DNA from 4 places in the Pseudonocardia sp. ICBG601 genome. Region 3 is predicted to be linked to each of the others. Evidence: riboswitches for the same ligand, from Rfam matches in the RefSeq annotation. Region 3 holds a riboswitch; each other region holds the start of a gene.
What was found. A riboswitch is a leader RNA that binds a small molecule or an ion and turns the genes downstream of it on or off. The one in region 3 is predicted to bind S-adenosylmethionine.
Positions count from the first base shown of each region.

Region 1: it holds a riboswitch for S-adenosylmethionine, as region 3 does, so the genes downstream of both, KPL57_RS42295 (aminotransferase class V-fold PLP-dependent enzyme) here and KPL57_RS52830 (GNAT family N-acetyltransferase) in region 3, are expected to answer to the same signal.
Region 2: it holds a riboswitch for S-adenosylmethionine, as region 3 does, so the genes downstream of both, thrC (threonine synthase) here and KPL57_RS52830 (GNAT family N-acetyltransferase) in region 3, are expected to answer to the same signal.
Region 4: it holds a riboswitch for S-adenosylmethionine, as region 3 does, so the genes downstream of both, KPL57_RS64325 (hypothetical protein) here and KPL57_RS52830 (GNAT family N-acetyltransferase) in region 3, are expected to answer to the same signal.

Region 1 is NZ_JAHLJA010000148.1:2,695,596-2,703,295, reverse strand. Features, by position in the region: gene KPL57_RS42325 (glycine--tRNA ligase) at 10-1,416, opposite strand; gene KPL57_RS42320 (hypothetical protein) at 1,620-1,850, opposite strand; gene KPL57_RS42315 (hypothetical protein) at 1,905-2,423, shown strand; partial or broken gene KPL57_RS72930 (hypothetical protein) at 2,462-2,560, opposite strand; gene KPL57_RS42310 (antibiotic biosynthesis monooxygenase) at 2,756-3,085, opposite strand; gene KPL57_RS42305 (helix-turn-helix transcriptional regulator) at 3,191-3,568, shown strand; gene KPL57_RS42300 (Fur family transcriptional regulator) at 3,565-4,017, shown strand; gene KPL57_RS42295 (aminotransferase class V-fold PLP-dependent enzyme) at 4,028-5,395, opposite strand; SAM riboswitch class IV at 5,439-5,553, opposite strand; gene KPL57_RS42290 (hypothetical protein) at 5,628-6,263, shown strand; gene KPL57_RS42285 (DUF2795 domain-containing protein) at 6,344-6,544, shown strand; gene KPL57_RS42280 (hypothetical protein) at 6,582-6,998, opposite strand; gene KPL57_RS42275 (isoprenyl transferase) at 6,995-7,700, opposite strand, start outside.
Region 2 is NZ_JAHLJA010000039.1:7,322-15,021, reverse strand. Features, by position in the region: partial or broken gene KPL57_RS72130 (ComEC/Rec2 family competence protein) at 1-1,289, shown strand, start outside; gene thrC (threonine synthase) at 1,530-2,798, opposite strand; SAM riboswitch class I at 2,805-2,958, opposite strand; partial or broken gene holA (DNA polymerase III subunit delta) at 3,099-4,068, shown strand; gene rpsT (30S ribosomal protein S20) at 4,183-4,446, opposite strand; gene KPL57_RS14420 (hypothetical protein) at 4,617-4,826, opposite strand; partial or broken gene KPL57_RS72125 (hypothetical protein) at 4,934-5,221, opposite strand; gene lepA (translation elongation factor 4) at 5,315-7,177, shown strand; gene KPL57_RS14410 (MarR family winged helix-turn-helix transcriptional regulator) at 7,263-7,691, opposite strand.
Region 3 is NZ_JAHLJA010000152.1:526,431-534,130, reverse strand. Features, by position in the region: gene KPL57_RS52845 (ABC transporter permease) at 1-836, shown strand, start outside; gene KPL57_RS52840 (ABC transporter substrate-binding protein) at 833-1,873, shown strand; gene KPL57_RS52835 (ABC transporter ATP-binding protein) at 1,854-2,675, shown strand; SAM riboswitch class I at 2,787-2,894, shown strand; gene KPL57_RS52830 (GNAT family N-acetyltransferase) at 3,106-3,579, shown strand; gene KPL57_RS52825 (LysR substrate-binding domain-containing protein) at 3,591-4,466, opposite strand; gene KPL57_RS68130 (hypothetical protein) at 4,563-4,694, shown strand; gene KPL57_RS52820 (alpha/beta hydrolase) at 4,802-5,566, shown strand; gene KPL57_RS70910 (rhodanese-like domain-containing protein) at 5,563-7,383, shown strand; gene KPL57_RS52805 (hypothetical protein) at 7,509-7,652, shown strand.
Region 4 is NZ_JAHLJA010000252.1:419-7,783, reverse strand. Features, by position in the region: partial or broken gene KPL57_RS64345 (ArsR/SmtB family transcription factor) at 80-452, shown strand; partial or broken gene KPL57_RS64340 (Fur family transcriptional regulator) at 556-884, shown strand; partial or broken gene KPL57_RS73690 (hypothetical protein) at 1,051-1,410, opposite strand; partial or broken gene KPL57_RS64330 (aminotransferase class V-fold PLP-dependent enzyme) at 1,924-2,043, opposite strand; gene KPL57_RS64325 (hypothetical protein) at 2,067-2,270, opposite strand; SAM riboswitch class IV at 2,312-2,426, opposite strand; gene KPL57_RS64320 (hypothetical protein) at 2,499-2,711, shown strand; gene KPL57_RS64315 (hypothetical protein) at 2,720-3,010, shown strand; partial or broken gene KPL57_RS73685 (DUF2795 domain-containing protein) at 3,245-3,361, shown strand; gene KPL57_RS69030 (hypothetical protein) at 3,328-3,621, shown strand; gene KPL57_RS64305 (hypothetical protein) at 3,659-4,054, opposite strand; partial or broken gene KPL57_RS64300 (isoprenyl transferase) at 4,075-4,823, opposite strand; gene recO (DNA repair protein RecO) at 5,477-6,346, opposite strand; partial or broken gene era (GTPase Era) at 6,372-7,266, opposite strand; gene KPL57_RS64285 (hypothetical protein) at 7,263-7,365, opposite strand, start outside.

The DNA.
Region 1 (7,700 bases), on a different contig from region 3:
GGAGCCTGCTCAGCAGCCGAGCAGGCGCGTCGCCAGGTAGGTCTCGACCTGGTCGAGGGCGACCCGCTCCTGCGCCATCGAGTCGCGCTCGCGGATCGTCACCGCCTGGTCGGTGAGGGTGTCGAAGTCGACCGTGATGCAGAACGGGGTGCCGATCTCGTCCTGGCGGCGGTACCGGCGGCCGATGGCGCCGGCGTCGTCGAAGTCGACGTTCCAGTTCTTGCGGAGCTGCGCGGCCAGGTCCTTCGCCTTCGGCGACAGGTCGGCGTTGCGCGACAGCGGCAGCACTGCGGCCTTGACCGGGGCGAGCCTGCGGTCGAGCTTCAGCACGACGCGCTTGTCGACGCCGCCCTTCGCGTTCGGCGCCTCGTCCTCGGTGTAGGCCTCGATGAGGAAGGCCATCATCGACCGGCCGACACCGGCGGCGGGCTCGATCACGTACGGCTTGTACCGGGTGTCGGAGGCCTGGTCGTAGAACGACAGGTCGACGCCCGAGTGGTTCGAGTGCGTCGTCAGGTCGAAGTCGGTGCGGTTCGCGATGCCCTCGAGCTCGCCCCACTCCTGGCCGGTGAAGTTGAACCGGTACTCGATGTCGACGGTGCGCTTCGAGTAGTGTGAGAGCTTCTCCTTCGGGTGCTCGTACTGCCGCAGGTTCTCCGGGTCGATGCCCAGGTCGGTGTACCAGCGGGTGCGCTCGTCGATCCAGTACTGGTGGATCTCCTCGTCGCTGCCGGGCTCGACGAAGTACTCCATCTCCATCTGCTCGAACTCGCGGGTCCGGAAGATGAAGTTGCCCGGGGTGATCTCGTTGCGGAAGCTCTTGCCGATCTGGCCGATGCCGAACGGCGGCTTCTTCCGCGACGTGGTCTGCACGTTCAGGAAGTTCACGAAGATGCCCTGCGCGGTCTCCGGACGCAGGTAGGCCATGCCCTCCTCGGACTCCACCGGGCCGAGGAACGTCTTCAGCATCATGTTGAACTCGCGCGGCGCGGTGAACTGGCCGCGGGTGCCGCAGTTCGGGCAGGGCACCTCGGACAGGTCGTTCGGGTCGGCCTGCTCCGGATCGCGGCCCTTGCGCTCGGCGAACTCCTCGGCCAGCTGGTCGGCGCGGTAGCGCTTGTGGCACGAGGTGCACTCGACCAGCGGGTCGGTGAACGCGTTCACGTGACCGGAGGCGACCCACGTCTGGCGCGGGAGGATGACCGAGGAGTCCAGGCCGACGACGTCGTCGCGGCCGGTCACCATGGTCTTCCACCACTGGCGCTTGATGTTGTCCTTCAGCTCGACGCCGAGGGGCCCGTAGTCCCACGCCGACCGGGTACCGCCGTAGATCTCACCGGAGGCGAAGACGAATCCGCGCCGCTTGGTCAGCGCGACGATGGTCTCGATCTTGGCGGAGGTGGGCTTGCTGGCCACTGGCGGTACTCCAGAGAAGGTGGTTCGGAGGTCCCCCGGATACGGGGCGTCCCAGGTTACCGACCCGCCGTGCATCCCCACCCCCTGCCCCGCCCCCAGCCCCGCCGCGGTGGCTCCGACCGGCCGACCTCGCACAGGTTCCTGCGACCTCGCACACCCTGCAGAGGCTGCGAGGTCGCAGAACGGTCTGCGAGGTCGAGCGCTCACGCGACACGGTCCAGGGCGCGGTGCAGGCGGGCGACGGTCGGGGCGAACGACGCCGCGCTGTGCAGGTCGGCCCACACCCAGCGCACCACCGCGACGCCCTCGGCCCGGATCGCGTCCTCCCGCAGCTTCTCCCGCCACAGGACCTCCTCGAGGTCGCCACCGGGGTCGAGCCGCCGGCCGTACTTGATGCGCCCGTCGAACTCCCCGCCACCCGGGCCTGCTCCCACCAGAAGTCGACCCGGCCGAGGAACCGTCCCGCCGGATCCCGCAACTCCTGCTGGGTGGCCGGTGCGGGCAGGCCGCAGGAGTGGAGGAGGAGCCTGCTGCGGGTCTCCCCCGGGCCGTCCGCACCGCCGTCGGCCGCGGCGAGCACCCGGCGGGCGGCCGGGGTGCCGGGACGCCGCGCGGACCGGGCCACGGCGGCGGCGAGCTCGTCGGCGGTGACGGCTCCGGCGTGCAGCGCCGCGTCGGTGACCGCGACCGCCACGACGAAGGGCAGAGCGCGGGCCAGGTCGACGACCGTGCGCGGGACCGTCGTCACCGGGACGCCGTCGACGACGGTGATCTCGTCCGCGGCGAGCGTCGCCGCGTGGCACCGCGCCGACGGCGCCGTCCGCGCACCGCTGCGCCGGTTCCTGGTCACCTCCACCCGGTCGAGCGGGACCCGCCACAGCCCGATCCCGTGCATCGCCGCCGCCGAGACGTGGCTGAACACCGCGTCCGGGGACAGGGTGCGGACCGCCGCACGCACCGTCTGCCGGTGTCGTTCCACCGGTCCGAGGTCACCGGCTCCGACGTAGGCGCCGCGACGCAGCCGGACGAGCCGGCCCGAGGCCCGGAGCCTGCGGAGCTCGTCGTCGCCCACCCCCGCCGCGACCAGGTCCCGGCGCAGCACCGGGGCGGGCGAACCGGGCGCCGGTCGCGGGTCGGAGTCCATGTCCCCACCGTCGCCGCGCACCGGGAGCGGGGGAAGCCCGTCACCCGTCCGGCTGTGGACGGTCCCAGCTCGCGCCGGGCGTCGAGCGCGCGCTGTGGACAACCAGGCCCCTCCGCCGCACCTCACACACGTTCCTGCGACCTCGCACGCTCTGCAGCGGCTGCGAGGTCGCAGGAACGTGTGCGAGGTCGGAGGTCAGCTCAGCAGGCTGGGGTGGTGGACGGGGGTGGCGCGGGGGGTCACCGTGATCAGGGACTCGTAGGTCGCCTCGGTGGTCGTGTCGGCCTCGGCCAGCAGCGGGTGCACGTGCTCACGGACCTCGAACGGCCCCAGGGCGCGCCGGTAGGCGTCGACGGAGTCGAAGCGGACGGTCAGGACCCACTGCCCGGCGTCCTCGATCGCCCGGCCCGCCTCACCCCCGCGGCAGCCCGGCCGGGCGGCCAGGAGCTCCAGGGCACGGGCCGCGCGCGTGGTGAACGCGGACTCCTCGGAGGGGGACACGCGGAAGCGGCAGACCAGCAGCACGGCGCGACGATAACGAACACGCCTACCATGTCGGGTGCGGCCGGCACGGCACAGCAGCGCCGGGGGGTGTGGCCGCCGCCTCCGGGGAACGGACGGGTCCACCACATGTCTGCCGCAGCCCAGACCACGCACGCACCGGGAGCCGGCCCGGGTGCGGACGACGACCACCACCCCGCGCCCGAGCCCGGCCCGACCCGCGACCCGCGCACCCTCGCCGCCGCGGGCGACCTGCTGCGGGCACTCGCCGCACCGGTCCGGATCGCCATCGTCCTGCAGCTGCTGGAACACTCCCGGTGCGTCCACGACCTGGTGGACGCGCTCGGGGTCACCCAGCCCCTGATCAGCCAGCACCTGCGGGTCCTCAAGGCCGCCGGGGTGGTCGAGGGCGAGCGGAAGGGCCGTGAGGTGCTGTACTCGCTGGTGGACGACCACCTGGCGCACATCGTGGTGGACGCCGTCGCCCACGTCGAGGAGGACACGTGACGGAGACGACCGACCGGACGACCGCGGCGACGATCACACAGCGGTCCACCGCCGGGCCGCGCGGCATCCGCGCCACCCGGCAGCGGGCCGCCGTCACCGCGCTGCTCGACCGCCTGGAGGACTTCCGGTCCGCCCAGGAGATCCACGAGGAGCTGCGGCGCGCCGGTGAGGGCATCGGCCTGACCACGGTCTACCGGACCCTGCAGACCCTCGCCGACGGCGGCGAGGTCGACGTGCTGCGGGTCGCGTCCGGCGAGGCGGTCTACCGGCGCTGCGAGACCGAGCACCACCACCATCACCTGGTGTGCCGCCGGTGCGGCGCCGCCGTCGAGATCGAGGGCCCCGCGGTGGAGTCCTGGACCGAGTCGGTCGCGCAGAAGCACGGCTTCACCGAGGTGTCGCACACCCTGGAGATCTTCGGCCTCTGCGGCCGCTGCTCGGCGGGCTGACGCCCCGGGCTCAGTCCCCGCAGCCGGGGACGGCGGGCAGCTCCCGGTCCCGGGCGAACGGGTCGGCCGGGCGCGGGTCCGGGGTGGGCGCCCACCGGCCGTCGACGAGGGCGTAGGTCCAGGCCGGACCGCGCCGCGCCAGGTCGGTCAGCGCGTCGACCAGCCGGTCGACGTCGGAGGGGCCGGTGCGCAGGCCCAGCGAGGCGCGCACCGCGTCGCCGCCGCCGGTGAGCCGCTCCAGCAGCGGGTGCGCGCAGAACCGCCCGTCGCGGACGCCGATGCCGTACTCGGCGGACAGCGCCGCCGCGACGAGGCCCGCGGGCAGCTCGCCGAGGGTGAACGAGACGGTCGCGGTGCGGTCGGCGTCGGGCCCGTCGTCGAAGCAGGACAGGATCCGCAGGCCGGGGACGGTCGCCAGGCCCGCGCGCAGCCGGGCGGCGAGCTCGCGCTCGTGGGCGGGCACGGCGTCGTCGATCAGGTCCTCGAGGGTGCGGCAGGCCGCGCCCAGCGCAGCGGCGCCGAGCACGTTCGGGGTGCCGCCCTCGTGGCGCTGCGGTGCGGGCAGCCACTCGGTGACGGTCTCCCCACCGGCCACGGCGACCGAGCGGACCGCTCCCCCGCCCGCGACGTGCGGCTCGGCGGCGTCGAGCCAGTCCCGGCGACCGACGAGGACCCCGGCGCCGTAGGGCGCGTAGAGCTTGTGCCCGGACAGCGCGACGTAGTCCGCGCCCCACCCGGCCAGGTCGACGCGCCGGTGCGGGGCGAGCTGCGCGGCGTCGACGCACAGCCGGGCGCCCGCGGCGTGCGCGATCCGGGCGATCTCGGCGACCGGGAGGAGCTCGCCGGTCACGTTGGACGCACCGGTGACCGCGACCAGCGCGGCGTCGGGACGGGCGGCGAGCTCGGCCCGCAGCGCGTCGAGGGTCGCGGCGATGCTGCGACCGGCCCGCACGACCCGGTGCTCGGCGCCGCCGGTACCGCCCCGCCAGGCCAGCAGCGTCGCGTGGTGCTCCAGATCGAGGGTCACCACCGGGCCGGGCACGGCGCGGGCGAGCAGGCCGAGCGCGTCGGTGGTGTTGCGGGTGAACACCACGACGTCGTCGGCGCGGGCCCGGACGAACCGGGCGACGTCGGCGCGGGCGTTCTCCACCAGGGCGGTGCAGACCTTCGAGGTCCAGCCGGCGCCGCGGTGCACGCTGCCGTGGTAGGGCAGCACCTGCGCGACGTGCGCGGCGACGCTCTCCAGCGCCGGCGCCGACGCGGCGGAGTCGAGGTCGCAGTAGCGGGCCCACCCGCCGTCGACGAGCGGGACGGAGAGGTCCGCGCCGACGACACGGGGCAGCGCGTGCTGGACGGAACGCGACAGGGCGAGGGTCATGATCGGGCCTCCGGCCGATCTCGGGGACCCGGCGTGGCGCACGGATCCGCGCTTGCCGACTGCGGGTGTCGCGTCGGCCCGGTCATCACCCGGGGCACCCCACCGCGGAGGAGGGTTGCCGTCCAGCGAGCCGGGGCTTCGCGCTGGCACTCGTGACCTTCGCCGCCGAAGCTAGCAGACCGTCTCAGAAGGAGACACCGTGACCGTCGCCACCCCGGATAGCGTCTGAACGATGACCGACACGCAACCCGCCCCGGGCACGGTACGGCGGATCGACGTCCCGGAGTCCGGCGAGCTTGCCCAGCTGGCGGCGGTGTTCGACGACCTGCAGTACGTGCTGCAGTGCTGCGAGCACCTGGTGACCGCGCTCGGCGGTCCGGAGTCCGGCCCGGTCCGGGTGGCCGCCGACCCGGCCCTGGTCGAGGCACTGTGGACCGGCGCGGTGATCGGCTACGTGCGCTGCTTCTCCGGCCGCACCAAGACCCTCACGAAGGACGACCTGTCCACCCTGGAGCTCGAGGGTGACGTCACCGGGTTCCACGACATGATGTCGACGCTGCGCGACCACTACGCGTCGCGGCACGTCAACCCGCGTGAGTCCTACGAGATCGGCGTCGCCCAGTCCAACGACGGCGCCCCGCGCGGTGTCGCGGTCGTCTCCACCCCGCGCCCCCAGGTCGACGAGACCACGGTGCGGCTGCTCGGCCGGGTCGCCTACGGCCTGTCCGGGCTGGTGGACGCGCGGATGACCAAGGCCCAGAACGACGTGCTGGGCGTGGCGCACGCGATGACCGCGGGCCAGCTGGCGGCGCTGCCGATCGTGCACCTCAGCGACGCCGGGGAGGCGGACCCCGCCGGGGAGGGCTGACCGTCGTGCGGCCGTCCCGTGCATGGACGGCCGCACACCGGCTATCCGGTCACCGAACGTCCACGACGAGAGGTGACCCCATGACATCCCGTACGACGACCGCCGACGCCGTCCGCAGCGCCCTGCACGGTCTCGAGTTCCCCGCCTCCAAGGACGACCTGGCGTGGACCGCCGAGCGCAACGGCGCCGACGCCGCGACGGTCGAGGCCCTGCGTTCGGCACCGGCCGAGGACTACACCTCGGTCGACGCCGTCGTCGCGGCCGTCGACACCGGCGAGTGACGGGTCCGGCCGGGGGTGCGCCCCCGGCCGGGCGGTCTCAGCTCCCGACCAGCTCCGCGCGCATGCTCGACGCCGAGGACACGACCAGCATCAGCAGGGTGCCCATCGGCCCCTCGCCCAGCCCGGCCGCGGGGAAGGCGTAGCGCAGCGTCACGTCCCAGCCGCGCTCGCCGCGCACCACCCGGGGCGTGCCGAACAGGCCCTCCCCCACCCCGAGGCCGACCCGTCGCGGCACGTCGTGCTCCGGGTCCGCGGACTCCGGCAGGTCCCACGCGACGACGCAGGTCAGGTTGAGGACCGGCAGGCCCTCCTCCAGCTCGGTGCCCTGCACCACGCACAGCACGCCGCCGTGGGCGAAGGTCAGCGCGCCGTCGTCGTCGGTGGTGACGTCGTGGAACCGCTCCAGCGCACCCTTGGCGGTGGCGAGCATCCCGGAGATCACATCGGTGGTCACGGTGTCACTCCCGTCGTGGCGTCCACGGCTCCCCCGAAACGCCGGTCCCGGCGCGCGTAGATCTCGATCGCCTGCCAGATGTGGCGGCGGTCGAAGTCCGGGAACAGCGTGTCCAGGAAGACCATCTCGGCGTAGGCGCTCTGCCAGAGCAGGAAGTTCGACGTCCGCTGCTCCCCCGAGGAGCGCACGAACAGGTCGACGTCGGGCATGTCCGGCTCGTCGAGGTACCGGGCCAGCATCCGCTCGTCGATCTTGTCGGGGTTGATCCGGCCCTCCGCGGCGAGCCGGGCGAGCTGCCGCACCGAGTCGACGATCTCGGCGCGGCCGCCGTAGTTGACGCACATGGTCAGGTTCAGCACGTCGTTGCCGCGGGTGCGCTCCTCGGCGATCTCCAGCTCCTTGATCACCGAGCGCCACAGCCGCGGGCGACGGCCCGCCCAGCGGACCCGGACCCCCATCGCGTCCATCTCGTCGACGCGGCGGCGGATCACGTCGCGGTTGAAGCCCATCAGGAACCGGACCTCGTCGGGGCTGCGCCGCCAGTTCTCGGTGGAGAACGCGTACGCCGACAGCCAGCGCACGCCCAGGTCGATGCAGCCGCGGGCGACGTCCATCAGCGAGGCCTCGCCCCGCTTGTGGCCCTCCGTGCGGGGCAGGCCGCGGGCGTTGGCCCAGCGGCCGTTGCCGTCCATCACGAGGGCG
Region 2 (7,700 bases), on a different contig from region 3:
CAGTGGCGATGCTCGCCCTGGTCGGGTTCGTCGTGCTGGCCCGGCCGTCGCCGTCGGTGCTGCGTGCGGCGGTGATGGGCGGGGTCGTGCTCATCGCGTTCGCCGCCGGCCGGGCGCGGTCCGCGGTGCCCGCGCTGGCGGTGGCCGTGCTCGGCCTGCTGCTGGCCGTCCCCGCCCTGGCCGTCGACGCGGGTTTCGTGCTGTCCGTCGTCGCCACCGGTGCGCTGGTGCTGCTCGGGCCGGGGTGGACGGCGGCGCTGCGACGGCGCGGGCTGCCGTCCGGGCCGGCCGAGGCGTTGGTCGTCCCGGTCGCCGCGGCGCTGGCCACCGCGCCGGTGATCGCCGGGCTCAACGGGGGAGTCGGGCTGGTCACCGTGGTGGCGAACCTGCTCGCGGCGCCCGCGGTCGCCCCCGCGACGGTGCTGGGCGTGCTCGGTGCGGTGCTGTCCGCGGTGAGCCCGGCCGCTGCGTGGTGCTGCGCCTGGCTGGCGGGGCCGTTCGTGTGGTGGCTGGTCGTGGTCGGGGACCGGGCCGCCGCGGTGCCCGGCGCCACCGTGCCGTGGCCCGCGGGCGCGGGTGGCGCGCTGCTGCTCACCGGGGTGCTCGTCGTGCTGCTGGCGATGGGCCGGGTGCCGCGGCTGCGGGCGCTGTTGCTGGCGCTGCTGGTCGGGCTCCTCGTCGTCCTCGTCCCGACCCGGTTCGCCCCGCCCGGCTGGCCGCCCACCGGGTGGCGGATGGTGGCCTGCGACGTGGGTCAGGGCGACGCGCTCGTCCTCGCCACCGGCACCCCGGGGCACGCCGTCCTGGTCGACACCGGGCCGACCGACGACGCCGTCGACACCTGCCTGGACCGGCTCGGGGTCCGGGTCCTGGAGCTCGTGGTGATCACCCACTTCCACGCCGACCACGACGGCGGCCTCGCCGGCGCGCTGCGCGGTCGGGCCGCGGGCGGGATCGCCGTCGGGCCGGTGCGGGAACCGGCGTCGGGGCTGCGCGAGATCACCCGGCACGCCGAGCGGGCCGGGGCTCCCGTGGTGGGGCTCGTGCGCGGGATGGAGCTGGGGTGGCCGGAGCTGCGCCTGCAGGTCCTCGGCCCGGTCCACCCGCCCCTGACGGTCGACGGCGACGACGGGACGGCGGTGAACGACATCTCGCTGCTGCTGCGCGCCACCACCCCGGCCGCGACGATCCTGCTGACCGGCGACGCCGAACTGGCCGCCCAGGACGATCTGCTCCACTCCGGGGCCGACCTGCGGGCCGACGTCCTGAAGATGCCCCACCACGGGTCCCGCAAGGTGGTCCCGGACCTGCTCACCGCCGCCGCGCCGCGTGCGGCGGTGATCAGCGTCGGCAACGGCAACAGCTACCGGCACCCCAACCCGGAGCTGGTGGACCGGCTGGCCGGGGCGGGCATCGTGGTCGCACGCACCGACCGGTCCGGTGACCTGGCCCTGACCGGCGACGACCCGGCCGGGCTGACGGTGGTCGCGCGTGGCGACCCCCGTCCGGCTCCCGGCCGTCGGGGCCGGTCAGCCCCGGTTCGCCAGCGCCTCGCGGACCGCGGAGGACGTCGACGGCACGGTCGCCGTCGGGCCGACCTCGCCGGAGACGGCGTCGAGGGTCTTGAGCCCGTCACCGGTGATCATCAGGACGGTCTCGGCGTCGGGGTCGAGCGCCCCGGCCTCGAGCAGCTTCTTGGTGGTCGCGATGGTGACCCCGCCCGCGGTCTCGGCGAACACGCCCTCGGTACGGGCCAGGAGCCGGATGCCGGCGACGACCTCCTCGTCGGACACGTGCCCGACCGAGCCGCCGGTGCGGCGCACCGAGTCGAGGACGTACGGACCGTCGGCCGGGTTGCCGATCGCCAGCGAGCGCGCGATGGTGTCCGGCTTCTGCGGCTGGATCACGTCGTGACCGGCCTCGAAGGCCCGCGCGACCGGCGAGCAGCCGGTGGCCTGGGCGCCGAACACGGTGTAGGGGGTGGGCTCGACCAGACCCAGGGTGCCGAGCTCGGTGAACCCCTTGTCGATCTTGGTGAGCTGGGAGCCGGATGCGACCGGGACGACCACCTGCTGCGGGAGCCGCCAGCCGAGCTGCTCGGCGACCTCGTAGCCCAGGGTCTTCGAGCCCTCGGCGTAGTACGGGCGGACGTTGACGTTCACGAACGCCCAGTCCTCGTGCTCGGCGGCCAGCTCGGTGGCGAGCCGGTTGACATCGTCGTAGTTGCCGTCGACGGCGAGCAGGGTGCCGCCGTAGACGGCGGTGGTGACGATCTTCGCCTGCTCCAGCGAGGACGGGACCAGCACGACCGAGTCCCAGCCGGCACGGGCGGCCGCGGCGGCCACGGCGTTGGCGAGGTTGCCCGTGGAGGGGCAGCACAGCACCGAGAAGCCGAGCTCACGGGCGGCGGCGAGCGCGACGGCGACGACGCGGTCCTTGAACGAGTGCGTCGGGTTGCCCGTGTCGTCCTTGATCCAGATCTTGCGGACGCCGAGGGCGCGGGCCAGGTTGTCGGCCTCGATCAGCCGGGTCAGGCCGGGCTCGGTGTTCGCGTGCTGCTCGACGGTCGAGGGGACCGGCAGCAGGTCCTTGTAGCGCCAGATCGACTTCGGGCCGACCTCGATGGAGGCGCGGGTGACCGTCGGGAAGTCGTAGGCCACCTCGAGGGGGCCGAAACAGCGCGGACACGCGAACTCCGCGGCGAGCGGGGTCTCGTGGCGGCACTCGCGGCACGCGAGCGCGCGCGCGGAGCCCAGGTCGTAGGCAGAGGTGGTTTCGGGCGCAGCAGTGAGAGTCACGAGATCTCCTCATCTGTCCCGCCGGAGGTGGCGGGCCGGAATTGGCACCGTGTTCGTCGACGTCCTCGCCGCGCGGAACGCGCAGGTCTGGGCGGATCGTCGTGCGACGCCGGTTGCCGGGGCTTCAACGGGCCGTTCCCTCTGCCCCTCTGGATGAGCCATATGCGGTTGTGGTGCTCCGGACGCCGAGCGCCGGAATCGACGACGACGGTACGCGAACCGGGCACCGCACCGCCAGACGAGGTCGTCGTGCCGGGACGCGGCTCACCCGTTGTCGGGGGTGTGGGCCACCATGGGGGTGTGAGCAGCACGAGCGAACCGGGCCCGCTGCAGCTGGTCGTCGGGGACGAGGAGTTCCTGGCCGAGCGGGCGGTGTCCGACCTGGTCCGGCGCGCCCGGCAGCGCGATCCGGAGACCGAGCTGCGCCGCTTCCGCACCTCCGAGGTGGCACCCGGCGAGCTCGCCGGGCACCTCAGCCCCTCGCTCTTCGCGGAGGGCAGGGTGATCGTGCTCACCCATGGCCAGGATGCGAACAAGGACATGACCGCCGCCCTCGCCGACTACGTGAAGGACCCGGCCGACGGGATCGTGCTGGTGGTCCAACACGCCGGGGGGGCGAAGGGCAAGGCGGTCCTGGACCTGATGCGCAAGGCCGGGGCGCACACCGTCACCTGCAACCGCATCACCCGCGCCGACGAGCGGTCGGACTTCGTGCGCGACGAGGTGCGCCGCCACGGCGGCACCATCACCCCCGGTGCGCTCGCGGTACTGGTCGAGGCGGTCGGGTCGGACCTGCGGGAGCTGGCGGCCGCGGCCGGACAGCTCGTCGCGGACACCGGCGGTGCCGTGGACGAGGCCGGGGTGCGGCGCTACCACCGCGGCCGGGCCGAGTCCTCCGGCTTCGCGGTGGCCGACGCGGCGGTCGCGGGGGACCGGCGGGCGGCGATGGAGGCGCTGCGGTGGGCGCTGGTGCTCGGTGTCCCGCACGTCCTGATCGCCGACGCGCTCGCGGACTCGGTGCGCACCCTGGCCAAGGTCGGCTCGGCCGGGCGGGGCGACCCGAACCGGCTGGCCAGTGAGCTGGGCATGCCTCCGTGGAAGATCCGCAAGGCGCAGCAGACGGTCCGGCAGTGGCGTCCGGAGCAGCTCGCCGTCGCCATCGCGGCGGACCGCCCGGGTGAACGCCGACGTCAAGGGGGCCGCCGCGGACGCGGGGTACGCGTTGGAGCGGGCCGTGCTGGCGGTCGTGTCCGCCCGCACCCCGCGCTGAGCCCCGCGCCCGCAGCACGCGCACGGGCTCCGGCCCGGGGGCACGACAGGTCCGGAAACACGACGACGGCGCCGCCCCGATGGGGCGGCGCCGTCGTGGGGGAACTGGGGTGGCTCAGGCCTGGACGTCGTTGAGACGCTTGGCCAGGGCCGACTTGCGGTTCGCCGCCTGGTTCTTGTGGATGACGCCCTTGCCGGCCGCCTTGTCGAGGGCCTTGGCCGCCTTGCGCTGCAGCTCCACGACGTTGTCGGCGCCGGAGTCGGCGGCCTCGCGGAAGTGGCGGATCGCGGTCTTGACCGACGACTTCACCGACTTGTTGCGCTGCCGGCGCTTCTCGTTGGTCTTGACACGCTTGATCTGCGACTTGATGTTGGCCACGTCTGCCTCTGGTCTTCCTGCCTGCTGGTCGGCTGGTCTTGTGTACGTCCGGGTCCGCTCCGGCGGCACCGAACAGCATCACTGGAGAGAGGGTCCAGGCCGTTTCGGGCGAGCACGCCGAGCGCTCGACGCACAAGGTTACCAGCGGCGTCCTCGCCCCCTGTTCCGGGTCACCAGACGCGGTAGGGCAGGAACTTCCCGTTCAGCGTGATCACGGCTCGGTCGCCCTTCGGGTCGGCGACGCGCTGCAGGTCCAGCTCGAAGTCGATCGCGGACACGATGCCGTCGCCGAACTCCTCGCGGACCAGCTCGGAGATCGTCGTGCCGTACACCTGCACCATCTCCGAGAGGCGGTAGACCAGCGGGTCGGTGAGGTCCACCGCGGCCGCTCCGCGCTCCGGCGGGAGGGTGAGGGCGTCGACGACGTCGTCGTCAGGTCCAGCAGGGAGCCTGCGGCCTCGGCCTGCTCGCGGGTCAGCGTCTGCTGCCCGAGCAGGGCCGAGGTGGACCACTCCAGCGAGCGGCCCAGTGCCTCGGCGATCTTGTCCCAGGTCAGGCCCAGCTTCTTCTTCCGGGCGAGCACGACACGCGCCGCGCTCAGCCGGTCGAGCGGGGGGACGGGGGTGACCGACACGGTGACTCCTCCGGGTTGGGGACTCGGCTCCTGGCCGTTCGATCGTGCGCGATCGGCCGCGTCGGGGCAACGCGGGGACGCCCGGCGTGAACAGCGTGTGACGACCTGCGGTGCCACCACGGCGGCCGCCCGGCCCGACATGGGACGATGGGTCCCAGTGCCCCGAGCCCCGAGTGCCCTGAGCACCCGAAGTGCCCGAAGCCCCACGCATGAGCGAAAGCCGAGTACAGCCGAGTGACGACGTACGCCGACCGCACGTTCACCCCGCCGGAGCGCATCCGGAACTTCTGCATCATCGCCCACATCGACCACGGGAAGTCGACCCTGGCCGACCGGATGCTGCAGGTCACGGGGGTACTGAGCGATCGTGACGCCCGGGCCCAGTACCTGGACCGGATGGACATCGAGCGCGAGCGCGGCATCACGATCAAGGCGCAGAACGTCCGGCTGCCGTGGACCGCGAAGAACGCCGACGGCGTCGAGACCGAGCACGTGCTGCACCTGATCGACACCCCGGGCCACGTCGACTTCACCTACGAGGTGTCCCGGGCGCTCGAGGCGTGCGAGGGCGCGATCCTGCTGGTCGACGCCGCGCAGGGGATCGAGGCGCAGACCCTGGCCAACCTGTACCTGGCCATGGAGAAGGACCTGCACATCATCCCGGTCCTCAACAAGATCGACCTGCCCGCCGCGGATCCGGAGCGCTACGCCGCGGAGATCGCGCACATCACCGGCTGCGAGCCGGAGGACGTGCTGCGGTGCAGCGCGAAGACCGGTGAGGGTGTGGAGGCGGTGCTCGACGCCGTCATCGCCCAGGTCCCCGCCCCGGTCGGCGACGCCGACGCGCCCGCCCGGGCGATGATCTTCGACTCGGTCTACGACACCTACCGCGGCGTCATCACCTACATCCGCGTCGTGGACGGGAAGCTCTCGCCGCGCGAGAAGATCAAGATGATGTCCACCGGCGCCGAGCATGAGCTGCTCGAGATCGGCATCGTCTCCCCGGAGCCCAAGCCGTCCGACGGCCTCGGCGTCGGCGAGGTCGGCTACCTCATCACCGGGGTGAAGGACGTCCGCCAGTCCAAGGTCGGCGACACCGTCACCTCCAAGCGCAACGGGGCCACCGACCCGTTGACCGGCTACCGCGAGCCACAGCCGATGGTCTACTCCGGGCTCTACCCGATCGACGGCTCGCAGTACCCCGACCTGCGCGAGGCGCTGGACAAGCTGCAGCTCAACGACGCCGCCCTCACCTACGAGCCGGAGACCTCGGCCGCGCTCGGCTTCGGCTTCCGCTGCGGCTTCCTCGGCCTGCTGCACCTGGAGATCACCCGCGAGCGCCTCGAGCGCGAGTTCGACCTCGACCTGATCTCCACCGCGCCCAACGTCGTCTACCAGGTCACCACCGACGACGGCGAGGAGATCGAGGTGACCAACCCCAGCGACTGGCCGGTGGGCAAGGTCGCCGAGGTCCGCGAGCCGATCACCAAGATCACCATCCTGGCGCCGTCGGAGTTCGTCGGCACCATCATGGAGCTGTGCCAGAGTCGGCGCGGCCAGCTCGGCGGGATGGACTACCTGTCCGAGACCCGCGTCGAGCTGCGCTACACGATGCCGCTCGGTGAGATCATCTTCGACTTCTTCGACAACCTGAAGTCGCGCACCCGCGGCTACGCCAGCCTCGACTACGAGGAGGCCGGCGAGCAGGTCGCCGACCTGGTCAAGGTCGACATCCTGCTGCAGGGCGAGGCCGTCGACGCGTTCTCCGCGATCGTGCACAAGGAGTCGGCGTACTCCTACGGCACCTCGATGGCGACCAAGCTCCGCGAGCTCATCCCGCGCCAGCAGTTCGAGGTGCCGATCCAGGCCGCCGTCGGCGCCCGGATCATCGCCCGCGAGACGATCCGCGCGATCCGCAAGGACGTCCTCGCCAAGTGCTACGGCGGCGACATCTCCCGCAAGCGCAAGCTGCTGGAGAAGCAGAAGGAGGGCAAGAAGCGGATGAAGACGATCGGCCGCGTCGACGTCCCGCAGGAGGCCTTCGTCGCCGCGCTGTCCACCGGGGGCGGTACGGCCACCGAGAAGCCCAAGAAGTAGCCCCGGACGCGAAGCGGGCCCGACTCCCAGCGGGGGAGTCGGGCCCGACGTGTACGTGGTGGGGGGCGGGGAGCGCGGGGGCCGCTTACATGGCCAGGCCTGCCCGGGGGCCGGGGATCGGCCCGTCGCACGGCGCGGGCCGGGCGGCGGGGGCACGGCGCGGCGACAGGATGCGCTGCACCCGCTGGCAGACGGACTCGACGACCGTCCGTCCCTCGGCAGACAGGTGCACCAGCACACGGCGCCGGTCGAGCGGGTCGGCCGACCGGTAGGCCAGCTTCTTCTCGACGAGGCGGTCCACGATCCGGGTGGCCGTGGGGGCGGGCAGCGACGTGTGTCCCGCGACCTCGCCCATGCTGCGGCCGGTGCCGCGGGCGAGCATCAACAGGACGCGCCAGCCGTCACGGCTGACGTCCGTCGAGGACGGGTTGGTGGGCAGGGCTGTGGCCACGGCGTGGTCGACCCGGTCCAGGAACTCGACGACACCCGCGGCTCCAGGCGTCGGGGCAGCCATGGTGGCAGT
Region 3 (7,700 bases):
ACACCCCGTCCGGGGCGGCCCGCGCCGCACCCCCGTCCTCACGCCGCCTGCGGTTCGACCCCCGCACGGCGGCTCTGCCACTCCTGTCGGTGCTGGTGTTCCTCGCCGTCTGGCAGGTCGCCGCGGCGAGCGGGGTCTGGAACGAGACCTTCGTGCCGTACCCCTCGACGGTGTGGCGCGCGTTCGTGGAGGTCTCGACCACCCACGACGGCACCCGCGGCTACGGCGGTTACCTGCTGTGGGAGCACCTGTACATGACCCTGCGCCGGGTGCTGGCCGGTGTCGTCCTCGGTGTGGTCGCCGGTGTGCTGGTCGGCCTGCTCATGGGCACGGTCGGCTGGGTCCGCCGGGTGCTCGAGCCGTGGCTGACGTTCCTGCGTGCGCTGCCGCCGCTGGCGTACTTCTTCCTGCTGGTGATCTGGTTGGGCATCGACGAGGCCCCGAAGGTCACCCTGCTGGCGCTCGCCGCGTTCCCGCCCGCCGCCGTCGCCACCACCGCCGCGGTCGCCGCCGCCCCGCTGGGGCTGGTCGAGGCCGCCCGCGCGCTCGGCGCCACCCGCGGCCAGGTCGTGCGGGACGTGATCGTCCCCTCGGCGCTGCCGGAGACCTTCACCGGCATCCGGCTGGCCGTCGGCATCGCCTACTCCTCGGTCGTCGCGGCCGAGCTGTTCAACGGCATCCCCGGCATCGGCGGGATGGTCAAGGACGCCAGCAACTACAACAACACCCCGGTCGTGCTCGTGGGCATCTTCGCGATCGGCATCTCCGGCCTGGTGATCGACGCGCTGCTGCGCGCCGTCGAGCGCCGCACCGTTCCGTGGAGGGGACGAGCATGACCATCCGCACCCGACTGACCTCGCTGTTCGTGGGCCTGCTGGCACTGACCGTCCTCGCGGGCTGCGCCGTCGGTCCCGCCGGGCAGGACTCCGGCAAGCCGACGATCCGGATCGCCTACCAGAGCTTCCCCAGCGGTGACCTGGTCGCCAAGCACAACCGGTGGCTGGAGGACGCGCTGCCGGACTGGAACGTGCAGTGGACGAAGTTCGACTCCGGCGCCGACATCAACACCGCGTTCGTCGCCGGTGAGCTCGACTTCGGCGCGATCGGGTCGAGCCCGGTCGCCCGCGGCCTGTCCGCCCCGCTGAACATCCCCTACCAGGTCGCGTTCGTGCTCGACGTCGCCGGCGACAACGAGGCGCTCGTCGCCCGCAACGCCACCGGCGTGACCGACGTGGCCGGGCTGCGCGGCAAGCGGATCGCCACCGCGTTCGCCTCGACCTCGCACTACAGCCTGCTCGCCGCCCTGGAGCGGGCCGGCCTCGCGCCCGCCGACGTGCAGCTGGTCGACCTGCAGCCGCAGGCCGCGCTGGCCGCGTGGGAGCGGGGCGACGTCGACGCCGTCTACACCTGGCTGCCGACCCTCGACGAGCTGCGCAAGACCGGTCGGACGCTGGTGACCAGCCGCGAGCTGGCCACCGCGGGCAAGCCGACCCTCGACCTGGGCGTGGTGTCGACGCCGTTCGCGCAGCAGCACCCCGAGGTCGTCGATGCCTGGCGCAAGGTGGAGGCCCGCGCCCTGGAGACCGTGCGCACCGACCCGCGGGCCGCGGCGCAGGCCGTCGCCGCCGAGATCGGCGCCACCCCCGAGGAGGCCGCGGCCCAGCTGAAGCAGGGCGTGTTCCTGTCCCCGCAGCAGCTGACCTCTGCCGAGTGGCTGGGCACCGACGGCGCCCCGGGCAACCTCGCCCAGAACCTGCAGAGCGCCGCGCAGTTCCTCGCCGGGCAGAAGCAGATCCCCGCCGCGCCGGACCTCGCGACCTTCCAGAAGGCGATCTACACGAAGGGGCTCCCGAATGTCCTCGCCGCAGGCTGACACCGACACCGACACCGGTGCGCGGACCGGCGCCGGGACACCCGCGATCGCGGCGGCCGGGCTCGGCCACTCCTACCCGGGCCGCCGGGAACGGGTGCAGGCACTCGGCCCGCTCGACCTGACCGTGCGGCCCGGCGAGTTCCTGGTGCTGGTCGGGGCGTCGGGCTGTGGCAAGTCGACGCTGCTGCGGCTGGTCGCCGGGTTCGAGCGGCCCACCGACGGCACCCTCGCCGTCGCCGGGCGGGCGCCCGAGCCGGGCGTCGGCGCGGGCGTGGTGTTCCAGCAGCCGCGGCTGTTCCCGTGGCGCACCGTCGGCGGCAACGTCGACCTCGCGCTGAAGTACGCCGGCGTCGCGCCGTCCGACCGGGCCGTCGCCCGCGACGGGCTGCTGGAGCGGGTCGGGCTCACCGGCGTCGCGGACCGGCGGATCTGGGAGATCTCCGGCGGCCAGCAGCAGCGGGTCGCCATCGCTCGGGCGCTCGCCGCCGACCGGGACCTGCTGCTGCTCGACGAGCCGTTCGGCGCGCTCGACGCGCTCACCCGCGAACGCCTGCAGGACGACGTGCGCCGGGTCAGCCACGAGACCGGCCGGACGAGCGTGTTCGTCACCCACTCCGCCGACGAGGCGGTGTTCCTCGGCTCCCGCGTCGTGGTGCTCACCGCCCGCCCCGGCCGGATCGCGCTGGACCTGCGGATCGACCTGCCGCGGTCCGGTGTGGACGCCGAGGCGCTGCGCGGCTCCCCGGAGTTCGCCGAGCTGCGGGCCCGGGTCGGGGCCGCGGTGAAGGAGGCCGCCGCCTGATCCCGGCCGCACGTCGTCGACGGGCCGTCCGCCCGCGCTCCCCACGAGCGGACGGCCCGTCCCGGCCCGTGGGGGTTGACACCCGATCGGTACATCGGTTCCAGTTGTCGCAGTCCATCCAGAGCGGTCGAGAGTCCCGGCTCGTCGACGCCGCAGCAACCCGCCCCGTCACCGGGGCAGGGTGCTACCGCCGGGTCCGATGGGAGACCCCGATGGCCCACCGCCACGCGACGCCCCGGCCCGACTCCGGGCAGCGGGCCCGGATCCGGCTGCGCTGGGTCCGGCGCCGCCACGTCGACCTGTGCCGCACCGGCGCCGCGTTCTGTCGCTGACCTCTCCACCCGTGCCCCGCACCGGACCGCCCCCCCCGACGTGGACGGCCGGTCCCCGCCTGCCCGAGGGCAGCGCCCGCACCCGAGAGGTCCCGACCGTGACCGCACCGCATCTCGTCCCGCCCACCGCCTCCGCACTGGAGGTCCGGTGGGTCGAGCACACCGACCCGCTCGTCCGCCCGCTGCCCACCGGGCCCGGCACCCGCCCCGACGGCGACGGCGCGGCCCCCGCCGCCCCGTCGGGGCCGGTGGTGCTGCTGCTCGACGGCGGCGACCCCGTCGCCGGGGGCACGTTCCGCCGGCGGGACTCCGACACCGCCGAGCTGACCCGGATCTGGACCGCCGCGTCGCACCGGCGCCGCGGCCTGGGCCGCCGGGTGCTGGTCGAGCTGGAGGACGCCGTCGCCGCCCGCGGCTACCGCCGCGTCTACCTGACGGCCGGGCCGCGCCGGCCCGAGGTCGGTGACCTGTGCCTGGCCGCCGGGTACACGGCGCTCTACGACCGCGCGCTGCCCGCGGGCCGGGTCCGGCGCCGCCCGTTCGAGAAGTACCTGCACGGCCGGTTCGCGTGACCGACCGGTCCTCAGCCGGCCGGGGGCGGATGGTCCCCGGCCGGCGAGAGCACCGCGGCCAGCGCGGCCGCGGCGGTCTCGACCAGGCGGGGGTCGGCGCCCGCCCGGGCCCGCAGGTGCAGCGGCTCGGACGGGGCTCCCGGCAGATCCGCGCACGGCTCGAGCCCCTCGGGTGCGTCGCCGAGCCCGGCGACGAGCGCGACGCCGAGCCCGCCGCGCACCGCGTTGAGCACGCCGGCCAGGTAGGCGGCCTCCCCGACGACGGTCGCGGCCATCCCGGCGGCCGACAGCGTCTGCAGGGCGCGGCGACGGATGGTGCACGGCGAGTCGATCACGACCAGTGGGACGGGGCCGTCCGCGGGGCGCCGCCAGCCCGGCGCCGCGTACCAGGTCAGCGGGATCGCCCCGGCGGCGACACCGGGCCCGTCGACCACGTCGCCGATGTACATCGCGAGGTCCAGCGTCCCGCGGTCCACGGCGTCGTTGAGCCGGCTGGAGCGGTCCAGCCGGAAACGCACCGCGGTCCCCGGGAACACGTCCTGCAGCCGCTCCATGACACGGGGCAGCAGCTCGTCCGCGGCGTGCTCGGTGGAGCCCAGCACCAGCGACTCACGGGTGTCGCCGACACCGAGGCGGCGCAGCGCGTCGTCGTGGGCGGCCAGGATCCGGCGGGCCTCGCCGAGCAGCGCCTCGCCCTCCGCGGTGAACCGGCTGACCCGGCCGTCCTTGCGGACCAGCGGGCGGCCGACGGCCTTCTCCAGGCGCCGCACGTGCTGGCTGACCGCGGACTGCGACAGCATCAGGGCCTGCGCCGCGCGGTGGAACCCGCCCTGGTCGGCGACGGCGACGATGCTCCGCAGCGCGGTGATGTCGAGGACGGCGGGCACGGGCCCGAGGCTACCGAGAACGATCGCGGATCGCGATCGGTTGTGATGCGCTTTCGTCGTTGGACCGGGCGCCCGCGACCGTCTCTGATGGTGGGCATGACCCGCCCGCGCCCCGTGACCCCCGGCCGGCACGTGCCGGCCGCCGTCGCGCGCCGGGCGGCCGGGCTCACGCGTCGCCGGGTCGTCGACCACGGCACGGTCTGCTCCGCGGCCTGTCCGGCCCGCTGAACCACGGGTCCACCGCGGCCCGTACCCGTGCGGCTCCGTCCGCCCTCCGCCGGTTCCCGCGCCGAGCGGCGCATCCCGGCGTCCCCCGAGAAAGAGATGAGTTCCCCATGACTGCAGTCGGCACGACCCCGGTCCTCGCCTCCTGGACCGAGCCCGAGGGCATCCGCCCGCGCGGCACCGTCGTCGTCGTCCCGGGCCGCGGCGAGCACGCCACGGTCTACGAGCGGTTCGGCAGGCGGATCGCCGCCGACGGCTACCGCGTGTGGGCCGTCAGCGACCCCACCGTCGACGCCGCCCGCGCCGCCGGGCAGATCCGTTCGCTACTCGACCGCACCCCGTCCGAGGAGCCGGGCGAGGCCGGGCCGCCACCGCGAGTGCTGGTGGGCTCCGACACCGGTGCGCTGTTCGCGGCCGGGCTGGTCGCCGACGGCGGCGCGGGCATCGACGGACTGGTGCTGGCCGGGCTCCCCCTGCGCGCCGCGCCCGGCGCACCGGACTGGGCCGAGGAGCTCGCACTGCGCACGTCCTGCCCGACCCACCGCGGCCGCCTCGATGCCGACGACACCGTCCGTCGCGGCACACTGACCGGCCCGCTGCCCGTCGGCTGGGTCGAGCGGGCCCGTCCCTCCGCGATCGGGGTGCCGGTGCTCGGCCTGCACGGCGCCGACGACGCGGTCAGCCCGCTCGCCACGGTCCGCGACTTCTACGCGGCCCTCCCGGCCGGGGAGCTGGTCGGCGTCGCCGGCGGGGCGCACGACGCCCTCAACGACGCCACCCACCGCACCGCCGCCGCCACCGCGGTGCTGTTCCTGGAGCGGCTGCGCGCCGGGTCGCGGCTGGCCCGCGTCGAGGTCCCGGCGGTGCCGCGGTGACCCGCTACGTCGTCGTCGGAGCCGGCGCGGTCGGCGCCACGCTCGCCGCCGAGTTGCACCTCGCCGGGCGGGAGGTCGTGCTCGTCGCCCGCGGTGCGCACCTCGACGCGCTCCGCGGTGGCCTGCGCTACCTGCGTCCGGAGGGGGAGCAGCGGGTCGCGGTGCCTGCCGCCGCGCAGGACGAGGTGGCGCTGCGCCCCGAGGACGTGCTGCTGCTGGCGACGAAGGCCCAGGATGCCGACGCGGCTCTGGCCACCTGGGCCGCGCGCCCGGTGGCCGGTCGCACCGCCGCGGCGGCGCTGCCGGTCGTCGTACTGCAGAACGGCCTGGACACCGAACGGGCGGCGCTGCGCCGCTTCGCGACCGTCTACGGCGCCGTCGTGTGGTCGCCGACCACCTACGTCACCCCCGGCGAGGTCGTGTCGCCCGGGGCACCCGCGGCCGGGCTGGTGTGGCTCGGTCGGTTCCCCGCGGGCCGCGACGCGCGCGCCGGGGAGATCGCCGCCGACCTGACCGCGGCCCGCCACCCCACCCAGGTCGTCGACGACGTGCCCCGCTGGAAGGCGGGCAAGCTCCCGGTGGTGCTGGGCAACGCCCTCGACGCGCTGTACCCGCCGTCGCCGCTGCGCGAGCGGGCCGCGGCCGCGCTGCGCGCCGAGGCCCACGAGGTGTACCGGGCGGCCGGGGTCGACCCGGCCGACCCGCGGGTCGAGTCCACCCTGGATCTGGGCTCGCCGGCCGTGCACCCCGTCCCCGGTGTCGCCGCCGGTGGCGGGCGGTCCACCTGGCAGAGCCTGCGCCGCGGGGCGAGCCCGGAGACCGACTTCCTCAACGGTGAGATCGTGCTGCTCGCCGGGTTGCACGGGACCACGGCGCCGCGCAACGCGGCGGTCGCGGACCGGCTGCGCCGCGCCGTCGCCGACGGGTCCGGGGTGCACGACCTCGACGACGCCGACCTGACAGCGACCCTGCCCGCGGTGTCGGTGCTGGTCGACGCCCGCTCGCTGGCCGCCGAGCTGGCGGGGGACACCCCGCCGGTGCTGCTGGACGTCCGCTGGGCGCTCGGCGACCCGCACGGGCGCGAGCACCATCGTGCGGGACACCTGCCCGGCGCGGTCCACGTGCCGCTCGACACCGAGCTCGCCGCCCACTCCGACGATCCGCGCGACGGGCGCCACCCGCTGCCCGACGTCGCCTCCCTGCAGGCCGCGGCCCGGCGCTGGGGCGTGCGGGCCGACCGCCCGGTCGTCGTGTACGACGCCACCGGCGGTCTCGCCGCCGGGCGCGCGTGGTGGCTGCTGCGCTGGGCCGGGCACGACGACGTCCGGCTGCTCGACGGCGGCCTGGCCGCCTGGACCGCAGCCGGGCAGCGCGTCGAGTCCGGCGAGGTGCCCGACCCCGAGCCGGGTGACGTCGTGCTCACCGGCGGCGCGCTGCCGGTCCTCGACGCCGACTCCGCTGCCGCACTGGCCCGGGACGGGCTGCTCCTCGACGCCCGCGCGGGGGAGCGCTACCGCGGCGAGACCGAACCGGTCGACCCTCGTGCCGGGCACGTCCCGGGCGCGGTGAACGCCCCCACCGCGGACAACCTCGACACCGACGGCCGCTTCCGCGACCCCGCGGCCCTGCGTGCCCGCTTCGCCGCCCTCGGCGCCCTCGACCGGCCGGTGGGTGTCTACTGCGGGTCCGGGGTGACCGCGGCCCACCAGGTCGCCGCGCTCGCCGCCGCGGGGGTGCCGGCCGCGCTCTACCCCGGGTCCTGGTCGGCGTGGTCGAACGACCCGACGCGCCCGGTCGCCACCGGGGCCGAGCCGTGACCGGTACCGGTACGCCCGCCGACCCCGGACGGGGGTCCGTGCCCTCACCGATCGCGCTGCGTGATCGGAACCGATCCCGAATCGTCGCTGGACCCGGACCGCTGGTCCGGGATTCACTCCTCGGTGTGGACACGACGATCTCGACCGGACCCGCGGCGCCGCGCCGCCGTCCGGCCCGGTCGTGCCCGGTGCCCGCGCCGACCGGGTTCACCCGGCGCCGCGTGATCGACCACGGCACCGTCTTCTCCGCAGGCTGTCGGGCCTGCTGAGACCCGGCCCGCAGCGCCGCCCCCGGGTCTCTCCTCCGGTCCCCGCGT
Region 4 (7,365 bases), on a different contig from region 3:
TCGGGTGCGGCCTGTACGGCACAGCAGCGCCGGAGGGTGTGGCCGCCGCTCCGGAGGAACGGACGGGTCCACCACATGTCTGCCGCAGCCCAGACCACGCACGCCACCGGGAGTCGGCCCGGGCGCGGACGAACGAACCACCACCCGCGCCAGAGCCGGGCCCGACCCGCGACCCGCGCACGCTGGCCGCCGCGGGCGACCTGCGCGGGCACTCGCCGCGCCGGTCCGGATCGCCATCGTGCTGCAGCTGCTGGAACACTCGCGGTGCGTCCACGACCTGGTGGACGCGCTCGGGTCACCCAGCCCCTGATCAGCCAGCACCTGCGGGTCCTCAAGGCCGCCGGGGTGGTCGAGGGCGAGCGGAAGGGCCGCGAGGTGCTGTATTCGCTGGTGGACGACCACCTGGCGCACATCGTGGGGACGCCGTCGCCCACGTCGAGGAGGACACGTGACGGAGACGACCGGCCGGACGACGCGGCCGGCGGTCACCGAGCGGTCCACCGCCGGGCCGCGCGGCATCCGCCCACCCGGCAGCGGGCCGCCGTCACCGCCGCGCTGCTGGACCGGCTGGACGACTTCCGGTCCGCCCAGGAGATCCACGAGGAGCTGCGGCGCGCCGGCGAGGGCATCGGCCTGACCACGGTCTACCGGACCTGCAGACCCTTGCCGACGGCGGCGAGGTCGACGTGCTGCTGCGGGTCGCGTCCGGCGAGGCCGTCTACCGGCGCTGCGAGACCGAGCACCACCACCATCACCTCGTGTTGCGCCGGTGCGGCGCCGCCGTCGAGATCGAGGGTCCGGCGGTGGAGTCCTGGACCGAGTCGGTCGCCCAGAAGCACGGCTTCACCGAGGTGTCGCACACCCTCGAGGTCTTCGGCCTCTGCGGAGCGCTGCTCGGCGGGCTGAGACCGGGCTCAGTCCCCGCAGCGGGGACGGCGGGCAGCTCCCGGTCGCGGGCGAACGGGTCCGCCGGACGCGGGTCCGGGGTCGGCGCCCACCGGCCGTCGACGAGGGCGTAGGTCCAGGCCGGGCCGCGCCGTGCCAGATCGGTCAGCGCGTCGACCAGCCGGTCGACGTCGGAGGAGCCGGTGCGCAGGCCCAGCGACGCGCGCACGCGTCGCGGCCGCCGGTGAGCCGCGCCAGCAGCGGGTGGGCGCAGAAACGGCCGTCGCGGACCCCGATGCCGTACTCGGCCGACAGCGCCCGCCGCGACCAGCCCGGCGGACAGCTCGCCCAGGGTGAACGAGACGGTCGCGGTGCGGTCGCCCGCGTCGTCGAAAGCAGGACAGGGTCCGCAGGCCGGGGGACCGTCGCCAGGCCGGCGTGCAGGCTGTCGGCCAGCTCGCGCTCGTGGGCGGGCACGATGTCGTCGATCAGCGGGTCCAGGCTCCGGCAAGCCGCTCCGAGCGCGGCCACCGGCACGAGCACGTTCGGGGTGCCGCCCTCGTGCCGCTGCGGCGACGGCAGCCACTCCGTGACCGTGCGCCGCCCGGGCCGTCGGCGACGGACACGGATCGGACCGCTCCCCCGCCCGCGACGTGCGGGTCGGCGGCGTCGAGCCAGTCCCGGCGGCCGACGAGACCCCGGCGCCGTAGGGCGCGTAGAGCTTGTGCCCGGACAGCGCGACGTAGTCCGCGTTCCACCCGGCCAGGTCGACGCGCCGGTGCGGGGCGAGCTGGGCGGCGTCGACGCACAGCGGGCACCCGCGGCGTGCGCGATCGCGCGATCTCGGCGACCGGGAGGAGCTCGCCGGTCACGTTGGACGCCCGGTGACCGCGACCAGCGCGGCGTCGGGACGGGCGGCGAGCTCGCCCGCAACGCATCGAGCGTCGCCGCCACGGTGGCGGCGGCGGGCACGACGCGGTGCTCGCGGTCGCGCCAGGCCAGCAGCGTCGCGTGGTGCTCCAGGTCCAGGGTCACCACCGGGCGGGGGACGGCGCGGGCGAGCAGGCCGAGCGCGTCGGTGGTGTTGCGGGTGAACACCACGACGTCGTCGGCGCGGGCCCGGACGAACCGGGCGACGTCGGCGCGGGCGTTCTCCACGAGCGCGGTGCAGACCTTCGAGGTCAGCCGGCGCCGCGGTGCACGCTGCCGTGGTAGGGCAGCACCTCGGCGACGTGGGCAGCGACCGGCTCCAGCGCCGGCGCCGACGCGGCGGAGTCGAGGTCGCAGTAGCGGGCCCACCGGCCGTCGACGAGCGGGACCGTGAGGTCCGCACCGACGACGCGGGGCAGGGCGTGCTGGACGGGACGTGGCAGGGCGAGGGTCATGATCGGCCTCCGGCCGATCTCGGGGACCGGCGTGGCGCACGGATCCGCGCTTGCCGACTGCGGGTGTCGCGTCGGCCCGGTCATCACCCGGGGCACCCCACCGCGGAGGAGGGTTGCCGTCCAGCGAGCCGGGGCTTCGCGCTGGCACTCGTGACCTTCGGCGACGAAACTAGCAGACCGTCTCAGATGAGACACGTGAGCATCGCCACCCCGGATAGCGTCTGACCGATGGACGGACACGCACCCCGCGCCACCACGGTCCGGCGGATCGACGTCCCGGAGTCCGGCGAGCTGGCCCAGCTCGCCGCCGTCTTCGAGGACCTGCAGTACGTGCTGCGCTGCTGCGAGCACCTGGTCACCGCCCTGGGCGGGCCCGAGTCCGGGCCGGTGCGGGTGGACGCCGACCGGCGCTGGTCGAGGCCCTGTGGACCGGCGCCCTGATCGGCTACGTGCGGTGCTTCCGCCGGACGAAGACGCTGACCACCGACGACCTGACGTCGCTGGAGCTCGACGGGGACGTCAGCGGGTTCCACGACATGGTGTTCAAGCTCCGCGATCACTACGCCTCCCGGCACGTGAACCCGCGCGAGTCGTACTCGATCGGCGTGGCCCAGTCCAACGACGGGACGCCCCGGGGCGTCGCCGTCGTCTCCACCCCGCGCCCGCTCGTCGACGAGACGACGGTCCGGCTGCTCGGCCGGGTCGCCTACAGCCTGTCCGGCCTGGTGGACGCCGGCTGAAGAAGTCCCAGAACGACGTCCTCGGCGTCGCGCACGGGATGACCGCGGGCCAGCTGGCGGGGCTGCCGCTGGTGCACCTCGACGGCAGCGGCGAGGCGGCCCCGGAGGACGCGGTGACCCGGGACGGCACTCGGACGGCACCGCGGACGGCCCGGGGAACTGATCCCCGCCGGATGCATCATCCGGCGCACAGCGGCTACCCGGTCGGGACGCATCCCGACGAGAGGTGACCTCATGACCACCCGCACGACGACGTCCGACGCCGTCCGCACCGCCCTGCACGGCCTGGAGTTCCCCGCCGGCAAGGACGACCTGGCGTGGACCGCCGAGCGCAACGAGGCCGACGCCGCGACGGTCGAGGCCCTGCGGGCGGTGCCGGCCGAGGAGCACTACGCCTCGATCGCCGCCGTGGTGGCCGCCGTGGACCTGGCCGACGACGACCCGCGCGCCAGACCGCGGGCGACACCGCGGACGAGTCGGCCGAGGAGACCGAGCAGCTTCGCGCGCAGCGGCGCACCGAGCACACCCGTCCCGGGCTGTCGGAGTCCACGAAGGACGTGGACCCGGTCAACCCGATCGCCGAGGAGCTCGGCACCAACCGCAAGAAGTGACCCGCGCGGCCGGGGCGGGCACCGCCCCGCCGGCCGGTCAGCCGCCGACGAGCTCGGCCCGCATGCTCGACGCGGAGGACACGACGAGCATGAGCAGCGTCCCCATCGGACCCTCGCCCAGCCCGGCCGCGGGGAAGGCGTAGCGCAGCGTCACGTCCCAGCCGCGCTCGCCGCGCACCACCGGGGCGTGCCGAACAGGCCCTCCCCCACCCCGAGCCCGACCGACCCGTCGCGGCACGTCGTGCTCCGGGTCGGCGGAGTCCGGCAGGTCCCACGCCACGACGCAGGTCAGGTTGAGGACGGGCAGCCCCTCCTCCAGCTCGGTCCCCTGCACCACGCACAGCACGCCGCCGTGGGCGAAGGTCAGCGCGCCGTCGTCGGCGGCGGTGACGTCGTGGAACCGCTCCAGCGCACCCTTCGCGGTGGCGAGCATCCCGGTGATCACATCGGTGCTCACGGTGTCACCCCCGTCGCGGCGTCGCCCGTCGCGGCGTCCACGGCCCCGCCGAAACGCCGGTCCCGGCGTGCGTAGATCTCGATCGCCTGCCAGATGTGGCGCCGGTCGAAGTCGGGGAACAGCGTGTCCAGGAAGACCATCTCGGCGTAGGCGCTCTGCCAGAGCAGGAAGTTCGAGGTCCGCTGCTCCCCCGAGGGAGCGCACGAACAGGTCGACGTCGGGCATGTCCGGCTCGTCGAGGTGGCGGGCCAGCATCCGCTCGTCGATCTTGTCGGGGTTGATCCGGCCCTCGGCGGCGAGCCGGGCGATCTGGCGCACCGAGTCGACGATCTCGGCGCGGCCGCCGTAGTTGACGCACATGGTCAGGTTCAGCACGTCGTTGCCGCGGGTGCGCTCCTCGGCGATCTCCAGCTCCTTGATCACCGAGCGCCACAGCCGCGGGCGCGCCCGCCCAGCGGACCCGGACCCCCATCGCGTCCATCTCGTCGACGCGACGGCGGATGACGTCGCGGTTGAAGCCCATCAGGAACCGGACCTCGTCGGGGCTGCGCCGCCAGTTCTCGGTGGAGAACGCGTACGCCGACAGCCAGCGCACACCGAGGTCGATGCAGCCGCGGGCGACGTCCATCAGCGACGCCTCGCCCCGCTTGTGCCCCTCCGTGCGGGGCAGACCACGGGCGTTGGCCCAGCGGCCGTTGCCGTCCATGACGAGGGCGACGTGGCCCGGCACCAGCTCCGGCGGGATCGCCGGGGGCCGGGCACCGGACGGATGCGGGCGGGAGGCTGGAACGGCACGTCACCGACCCTACGTCGGGGCCGATGGCCGGGCTCGGCCGCGGTGGTCGGGCTCAGTCGCGCTGGTCGGGCTGGGGCCAGGCCGGCACGGCCGGGTCCTCCAGCCGCTCGATGGTCCTCGCGCAGCCGGCGCATCCCGCGGTGCCCGTGGACCCGGTCGACCTCCGACAGCGGTTCGGACTCGTCGGGCCGGATCACCGGCAGCATCGGGATGGCCGGCCAGGCGCCGTCCTCGGTGCGGGCCCGGACCTGACGCATCGCGCGGGTCGGCCCGTCCTGCGGGGACTCCGGCATGACCTCGGTGCGGGCGGCAGCTGCTGGGTGGGCGGCACCGGGATCCGCTGCGTGGCGGCCGGGAGACGATGGGTGCGAGCGGTGTGGTCGTCGTCCGGCGGCGGTGTGTGGGGTCGGTTCACGACTGCCTCTCCGACGGGGCTGGGGTCCCCTCGATCACAGGAGGATAACGAGACCGCGCAACCGGTTGCCTGTCCTGAGCGACGTTCACCCGGTGGAGTCGGCGGAAGCGCCGTGCGCCGCGACCGGCGGCACCGCGGCGGGCGGCGCACCGGGAACGTCAACCGCTCGACGAAGCATACGGGCCGCTCACGGCAGCCCGATCGGACACCGGGCCGATCGAACTAGTCGGACAGCGCGTCCGGAGGTGTCGGCGCACCGCCGTCCGGCGGTTCGGGGCGGTCCCCGGCGCACCCGGCGCGACGACGGCGGCGGGCCGGACCCGGGCGCGGCGGTCGACCAGGGGCAGCGAGCGCAGCTGGCGCTCCAGGTGCCACTGCAGGTGCGCCGCGACCAGGCCGCTGGCCTCCGCCGGGTCGGGGTGCCCGAGGCGTCGGCGGTGTCCCAGTCGCCGTGCAGCAGCGCCATGAGCAGCGCCACCGTCTCGGGGGCCGGGGGGACCGAGCCCGGCGGGCGGCAGCGCGGGCACACCATGCCGCCCCCGGCGACGGTGAACGACCGGTGCGGGCCGGGCGTCGCGCAGCGCGCACAGTCCGACAGCGACGGCGCCCACCCCGCATGGCTCATGGCCCGCAGCAGGAACGCGTCGAGCACCAGGGCCGGTTCGCGGGCGCCGTCGGCCAGCGCCCGGGTGGCACCGAGCAGCAGCAGGTAGACCCGCAGGCTCGGCTCGCCCTCCTCGGACACCAGCCGGTCCGCGGTCTCCAGGATCGCGCAGCCGCAGGAGTAGGCCGACCAGTCCGCGACGATCGCCGGCGCGAACGCGTCGACGGTCTGGGCCTGGGTGACCACGTCGAGCGTGCGCCCGGTGTAGCACTGGACGTCGACGTGGTTGAACGGCTCCAGCCGGGCGCCCCACCGCGACCGGGTGCGGGCGCACGCCCTTGGCGACCACCCGGATCTTGCCGTGCTGACGGTCAGCATCGTGATGATCCGGTCCGCCTCGCCCAGCTTCTGCACCCGGAGCACGATCCCGGTGTCGCGGTAGAGCTGGGCCACCCACCCAGTCTAGGTTCTCCTCAGAACCCAGCTTGCGCAGCTGCTTCGGGTCCCGCTGCCAGTCCTCGGCGATCTTCACGTGCAGGTCCAGGTGCACCCGGGTGCCCAGCAGCTTCTCGATCTGGCGACGGGCGTCGCTGCCGACCCTGCTTGAGCCGGGCACCGCCCTTGCCGATCACGATGCCCTTCTGGCTGGACCGCTCGACGTAGATGATCGCGTAGATCTCCAGCAGGTCCTTCTTCTCGATCGTCTCCTCGACGACGACGGCGATCGAGTGCGGCAGCTCGTCGCGCACGCCTCCAGCGCCGCCTCCCGCACGAGCTCGGCCACGAGCACGTCGGTCGGCTCGTCGGTGAGGTCGCCGTCCGGGTAGAGCTGCGGCCCCTCCGGCAGCAGCCCGACCAGCAGGTCCGACAGCAGCGATACCTGGAGCCCGACCGCGCCGAGAGTCGGCACGACCTCGGCGAAGTCCATCAGCGCCGCCACCTCGGTGAGCCGCTCGGCGACCTGCTCGGGGCGGGCGGTGTCGGTCTTGGTGACGACGGCGACCACCGGGGTGTGCGCGGCGATCCGGCCCAGCTCCTCGGCGATGAACCGGTCACCCTTGCCGACCTTCTCGTTGGCGGGCACGCAGAACCCGACGACGTCGACCTCGGACCACGTCTCGCGCACCAGGTCGTTGAGCCGCGACCCGAGCAGGGTCCGGGGCGGTGCAGCCCCGGGGTGTCGACCAGGACGATCTGGGCGTCCGGTCGGTGCACGATCCCGCGGATCGCGTGCCGGGGGTCTGCGGGCGCGAGGAGGTGATCACGATCTTCTCCCCGACCAGCGCGTTGGTCAGGGTCGACTTGCCGGCGTTGGGCCTGCCGACGAAGCAGGCGAACCCGGACCGGAAGCCCTCGGGCCGTGCGCCGGTCATGCCGCACCGAGCCGGTCGAGGATCTCGCGGCCGATCGGCAGCGCCGCCGTCGCCGCCGGGGACGGTGCGTTCAGCACGTGCAGGATCGAGCCGGGGCGG